One region of the Halomonas sp. BDJS001 genome, then DNA from elsewhere that is predicted to be linked to it. Evidence: predicted binding sites of a transcription regulator. Region 1 holds the regulator's gene; the other holds the start of a gene.
What was found. Region 1 encodes PhoB, which activates phosphate uptake and scavenging genes when phosphate is short. Its sites were predicted from a motif close to TGTCATANNNNTGTCANA; they were not measured.

Region 1 (3,415 bases):
AACGCTCGCTAGGCAGTTGGCTATTCCGTCAGCCGGGTTTAATCCGTGGGTCATTAGAGGCGACGACGCAAGTGCCGACTTTCGCTAGCGTGAACGGTATACAAGGAAACGCTGCTTGGGGCCGTCGCTCTGTTTTTTCTTACGGCTGTAAGCACCACTCTCTGTCGTTATTAGTTCAAGAGTACTTTTTGAGTGCAATGGCGGATGATCTTGGCCTGCCTTCGCGCTAGGCTAGCGCCTGCATCTTATTCTTCGTGAGGTAAGCATGAATCGTTCACTGTTGCGGCCGAAGGGATGGGCTCGCATGGCAGATTTTTTACAGCTGATGCGCTTGAATCGGCCGATAGGCACATGGCTGTTGATGTGGCCGACGCTGTGGGCACTTTGGGTCGCTGCAGAAGGCGTGCCCGGGCGAAATGTGCTGCTGATTTTCGTGGCCGGTGTTTACGTGATGCGTGCCGCGGGCTGCGTGGTCAATGACTATGCGGATCGCCACTTTGACGGCCATGTGAAACGTACCAAAAACCGTCCATTAGCCACGGGCCGGATCAGCGAAACCGAGGCGCAGCTGCTGTTTATTGCCCTGGTGGCCGCGGCGTTTATTCTGGTACTACTAACCAACTGGTTTACGGTGCTGCTCTCGCTGGGCGGGGTGCTGCTGGCGATTATTTATCCGTTTATGAAGCGCTATACCCACTTTCCTCAGGTGGTGCTGGGTGCAGCGTTTTCCTGGGCGATTCCGATGGCGTTTGGCGCCGTACTGGGCTACGTGCCGCTGGAAGCATGGCTGCTATTCTGCGCTAATGTGTGCTGGACAGTGGCTTACGATACCCAGTACGCCATGGTTGATCGCGACGACGATTTAAAAATTGGCATTAAATCAACGGCCGTGCTGTTTGGAAATGCAGACCGTTGGATCATTGGCCTTCTCCAGCTAGCCACCCTGGGGTTGCTGGCCTGGGTAGGCTGGCGGGTTGGTTTAGGTGGTTTCTTCTGGTTAGGGCTCGCGGCAATGGCGGCGACTTTCCTGCATCAGCAGCGCTTAATTCGCTATCAGGAGCGGGATGCCTGCTTTCAGGCGTTTCTCAACAATCACTGGTCGGGGCTGCTGATTTTTGCCGGTATCGCGCTAAGCTGGTGGCCTGTGGCTGGCTAATCGCGGCGATTGTCATGTAATTGTCATCAAGTCATGGTGTTATCGTCACTGACATGTCATTGATCTGTTTATCTTTGAAGTGCTTTTCTTTGAACTGGTTTCTTTGAACACCGTGAGGCTCTGGTATGACCGCCAAGACCGTTCTGATTGTCGATGACGAGGCGTCGATTCGCGAGATGATCGCGGTAGCGCTGGAAATGGCTGACTATCGCGTGCTCGAAGCGGATAACGCCCAGGATGCCCATGCCATGGTGGTTGACCACCAGCCCGATCTACTGTTGCTGGACTGGATGATGCCCGGCACTAGCGGTATTGAGCTGGCAAGACGCCTAAAGCGTGAAGAAGCCACCGCCGAAATCCCGATTATTATGCTCACCGCCAAAGGCGAAGAGGATAATAAAATTCAAGGGCTTGAAGCCGGTGCCGATGACTATATCACCAAGCCCTTTTCACCTCGGGAATTGGTGGCACGGCTAAAAGCGGTGCTGCGTCGTGCGACGCCGCGTGGCGTTGAAGACCCGATTGAAATTAACGGTCTGCTGCTTGATCCGGTGAGCCACCGGGTAAGCGCCCACGGCAAAGCCTTGGAAATGGGCCCCACCGAGTACCGATTGCTACAGTTTTTTATGACCCACCAAGAGCGCGCTTATACACGTAGCCAACTGCTTGACCAAGTATGGGGTGGCAATGTGTATGTCGAAGAGCGCACGGTCGACGTGCATATTCGCCGCTTGCGTAAAGCGCTGGGCGATGTGCATCAGAACCTGATTCAAACGGTTCGGGGTACCGGATACCGTTTCTCTGCACGGGTGTAAATGTGCGCCTATGGAGCCGTGAACTGTGGCGGCTAGCGTGGCTGGCCACGCTGGGCACCTGTCTGGGCTGGTTATTGGGTTCAGCAGGGCTAGGGCTGGCGGCAGGGCTGGCGATATGCCTGTTTTATCATCTCCGGCAGTTGCGAGAGCTTTACCTGTGGCTCACCCTCCACCCCCATGATGAGCCGCCTGCTGCCCGCGGAATGTGGGGCGAGCTATTTGACCGCTTATACCGCTATCAAAAAAGCCAGCGTATTACCCAAAGCCGTCTGAGGGCTACCTTGGCACGCATCCAAGAATCCTCTGAAGCGATGCGCGACAGCGTGGTTATGCTTGATCGCCACGGCGACCTGGAGTGGTGGAACAGCGCCGCTACCGCCATGCTGGGGCTACAAACGGCCCACGATAGGGGCCAACACATCACCAACCTGCTGCGCGACCCAAGCTTTATCAGCTACTTTAATGCGCGTAACTACAGTGAGCCGTTAACGCTCACCTCGCCGATTGATGAGCGGCGAATCCTGCAGTATCAAATTACCCTGTATGGCGACGACGAACGCTTGGTCATGGCTCGCGATATTACCCGCTTGCATCGGCTTGAGCAGATGCGGCGCGACTTTGTCGCCAACGTCTCCCACGAGCTGCGTACCCCGCTTACCGTTCTCTCCGGCTATTTGGAAACCTACAGCGATATCGCCGATCAGCTTCCGCCGCGCTTGGGTCGCAGTATCCAGCAGATGCAGGAACAGACCCAGCGTATGCAGAATTTGGTCAATGATTTATTGCTGCTCTCGCGTTTGGAGATTGACCAGGGGGGGAAAGATCATCACCCGCTGTCACTTGAACCTTTGCTGCAAAGCGTTTGTGCTGATGCGCTAGCCCTATCGCATCAACGGCATACCATCACCGTCGAGCTCGAAAGTGACGCCCGGCTACTAGGCAGCGAGCAGGAAATCCGTAGTGCTGTCTCTAACCTTGCCTTTAATGCGGTTCGTTACACGCCAGCAGGTAGCCAAATCACACTGCGCTGGAAGGCGGACGCTTCAGGCGGCGGCTATATCGATGTGGAAGATAATGGTGAAGGCATTGATCCTGTTCATATCCCCCGCTTAACGGAACGCTTTTACCGGGTCGATAAGGGGCGCAGCACGGCGACGGGGGGCACGGGTTTAGGCTTAGCCATCGTTAAGCACGTTTTGTTGCGTCACGATGCGCAGCTGCAAATTGAATCTCTCCCCGGCAAGGGCGCACTGTTTCGCTGCGCCTTCCCCTCCTCGCGTCTCGTTTAATTTAGCAAAGGCATCCGACGCACAATATTTGTAGAAGTGTGTAATATTGGCATGCAAGGTCGGTAAAACTTTACCCATGTGCCATTTTTATACAGCTAAAAGTGCTGATTGACGGCCAGAGTAGTACCTCTTTGGTACGCTGTTAATAAATTAAG
Region 2 (3,415 bases), 220 kb from region 1:
GCCTGAGCCGTGGTTAGGCGTGGGCCAGAGCACCGGTGGGGCGATTCTGGCTACCGATGCACTCACCCGCCGTGAGGTCTCTGGCTGGTCGGGTTTGGTGCTGTTGGCGCCTCTGGTGCGACCTTGGGGGTGGAGCCAAACCAGCTGGCTGCACCTGATTGCCAGTCCTTTCGTAAAAGAGTTGCCGCGTAAATATCGCCCCAACTCCACCGATGAGCAGTTCACCGAATTTCTACGTGAGGGTGACCCGCTGCAGCCCGAGCGTTTGAGCGTTGCTTGGGTGAGCGCCATGCGCCGCTGGATGCCGCGCCTGCTGGCCCAGGAGCCTAATCCGCTGCCTACCCTGATACTCCAGGGCGAGCAGGACTTGACCGTCGATTGGGAGTGGAATTTGGCGATTCTGGCGAAGAAGTTTCCCAATGCCGAAATTCACCGCCACCCGGAAGCTCGCCACCACTTGGTAAATGAGGCAGACCCCATCCGCGAAGTGCTGTTTGAAGCGCTGGATAATTTTGTAGATGGGTTTGTCGAGAGTTCTAACCGATAGGTTTCGCAAAATATATCGGTGAGAGACCTCCCAAGCGTTACGGGCACAGAATAAACGCCGCTGAGAATTTATTCTGTGCTTTACCTGCCTATGTTCACACTCACCTTACTGGGCGTTCAGGAAGTCCTCCACATTGAGCAGTATCAGCTCATTATCATCCGCTTGCCCCTGCTGGCGGCCAATCGAGAACGGGTAGTTATTGTCGTTGGCAACCACGATGGTGCTCTCATCGACACGATCGACGTTCTCAATGGTGACAAAGGGAAAGTTAAAGGTGCCGTTGATCGTGCCTCTCGGTGCAAGGCCCTCTGGATCCTGGATGTCCATCAAGTCGATATAGGCGATTTTCTCAAGCACACCCTGCTCGTCCGTACGCTCGAGGTCGATGAGATAGATGCGTTTGAACTCGGCGGGATTCTCTGCCCACTCTTCTCGCGGGTCGCCTTGACGGCTATCGCGCTCGATGATTAGGCCGCGAGTTCCGCCAATGAGGTTGAAATCGCCAATCGCATGATCCGTTGACTCCAAGGGGTAGTAGCGGGTTGTGTCGCCCCATTCGCCGTTTTCAGTATCGAGCTCGAACATTCTTAATACGGGGGTGCCATCAATGGTTTCCGGGGCGTTGGCGTTGCTGTCCCAGACTGGCTTTTCCAATAAGGGGTAAAGGGTTGTTTGGTCTTCGGAGAGCGCCATGCCCTCGTAGCCGCCGGAGCGAAACACCACCACATCATCAGCGAGAGGCGCGCCAGGATTAGGGGTGAGGGCAAAGGCATTGTCGGGTGAGCGCATTAGTTTGCCGCCTGGGTCTGTGGCCAGCACCTGCAGCACCTCACCTTCGTTATCGACCTGGATAATCCAGGGGCCGAACTCATCGCCAATCCAGTAGCTATCGCCCACCGGTTGTATCGATTCGAGGTCGAAATCGGCACCCGTTAAGAAACGACCGGGGGTGGCTTCATTCATAATAGGGAAGGGCACCTTGCGGTTTGGATCCGAGAGTTGAACGGTCTCCTCAATGATGACGCGCCCTGAGTTCCAGTCGGGCTTTATGATGTTAAACATCAGAATGACGTCGGAAGAGTTCGCCTTGGAGCCAAAGCCGTTATCGGTCAACACCAGGAAACGGTCATCGCCAAGTGAGCGAATACCAGAAAAACCCTGCAGAGGCTGGCTGGGGAAGGGTAGCGCTAAGCCGGTGGCTTGCATGTTCGTATATAACTGCTCAATGCGGCCCTCTTGGCCAGTAAAACGGCCGGAGACGTTGTAGTGCTCAGCGGCGCCGGAAGGAGCCGCCACAAAGGTACTGCCGGGTAGCTGAGCATGGCCGGACAATGTGGAGGGAAAGCTCTGCTGGGCGTGTGCCGTACTGGTAAACGCAAAGGCGAGTAGAGCAGTCGCTAGTAACGGCTTTGTCATCACTATTTCACCATTTAGGAAGAAAAATTAGAGCAGGTGCAGCCTTTGCTAATTTTCATCCGTCATAGTGATAGTTGAATGACAAAGTGCAGACGTTTTAATGGCAGCAGGGTTTCACGTCGAGTCTGGCCCTGAGTTGTAAATACGTCTTGCTCAACAGGCGTAAATATTAATAAATGGTGTGGCTTTCAAATACATTATTCAAAGAGGAAATGACAATGGGATCATCGGTCAAAAAGGTACTGGTATTTGCGGGCAGTGCCCGAGAAGCGTCACTGAATAAGCAGCTAGCCAAGCTGGCCGCCAAGCGTATTGAGGCGCTTGGCGGGGAAGCAACCTTTATCGATTTAAAAGATTATCCCTGCCCACTGTTTGATGAGGATGTTGAAGCCCGGGGCATGCCGGAAAATGTGCTGAAACTGCGTGAGATTCTGGCGGATCACCAAGCAGTGATGATCGCCTCCCCGGAGTACAACGGCTTTATCACGCCGCTGCTGAAAAACACGCTGGACTGGCTGTCACGGCCCTACCAGGATACGCCGGGGCTCAAGTTATTTGCCGGTAAGTGGGCAGCGCTGGTGTCGGCTTCCCCTGGTGGGCTAGGTGGCATCCGTGCGCTGCCGCTAGGTCAGCAACTGTTAGCCAATCTGGGGTTGGTCGTGCTACCACAGCCATTGTCGCTGGCAAAAGCGGGCAGCGCCTTCAATGATAGTGGCGCGTTACACGATGAAACCACGGGTCAGAAGCTGGATGCGCTGTGTCAACGCCTAGTGGACTCATTGGCCGCCACCCATTAACCGTCTAGTGGCTTTCGGGGACTTACGCCCCCTTTAGCATCCGATCCAGTTGGCGGTAACCAATGGCCTCAATTAGATGCGGCTGGGTGGGCTTGGGTTCGCCCTGAAGGTCGGCCAGGGTCAGGGCTACGCGCAGTACGCGGTGATAGGCGCGGGCGGAGAGCTTGAGCTTTTCGAGCACGCCCGCAAGCCAGGCGCGCTCTTCATCGTTAAGCGCACAGGCGGCCTCCAGGGCTTTGCCGCTTAGCTGGCTATTCAGCGCGCCGCGGGCCATTTGGCGTTCTCGGGCGGCCATCACCCGCTCACGCACGGCTTCTGAAGACTCGCCTTGGGTTTGTGCGGTGAGCTGTTCTGGCGGCAGGGCAGGGACTTCCACTTGCAGATCGATACGGTCTAGCAGTGGCCCGGAAAGCCGCGCTTGATAACGTTGGATTTGACTGGCGGTACACTGGCAGCGCTGGCGCGGATCGCCCAAATGGCCGCAGGGGCAGGGATTCATTGCCGCGACTAACTGAAATTGAGCAGGGTAGCGACGTTCATGACTGGCGCGGGCTAAATGGATCTCGCCGGTTTCCAGCGGTTGTCGAAGTACCTCTAGCACATGGCGGGAAAACTCCGGCAGCTCATCCAAGAACAGCACGCCGTGGTGGGCGAG

Region 2: the regulator PhoB is predicted to act here: its motif matches at 2,030-2,047, upstream of OM794_RS21625 (esterase-like activity of phytase family protein).

The regions. Positions count from the first base shown of each region.
Region 1 is NZ_CP110535.1:4,868,436-4,871,850, reverse strand. Features, by position in the region: gene OM794_RS22715 (chorismate--pyruvate lyase family protein) at 1-230, shown strand, start outside; gene ubiA (4-hydroxybenzoate octaprenyltransferase) at 266-1,156, shown strand; gene phoB (phosphate regulon transcriptional regulator PhoB) at 1,282-1,971, shown strand; gene phoR (phosphate regulon sensor histidine kinase PhoR) at 1,974-3,260, shown strand.
Region 2 is NZ_CP110535.1:4,651,040-4,654,454, reverse strand. Features, by position in the region: gene OM794_RS21630 (alpha/beta hydrolase) at 1-547, shown strand, start outside; gene OM794_RS21625 (esterase-like activity of phytase family protein) at 653-1,963, opposite strand; gene OM794_RS21620 (NADPH-dependent FMN reductase) at 2,182-2,760, shown strand; gene OM794_RS21615 (YifB family Mg chelatase-like AAA ATPase) at 2,783-3,415, opposite strand, start outside.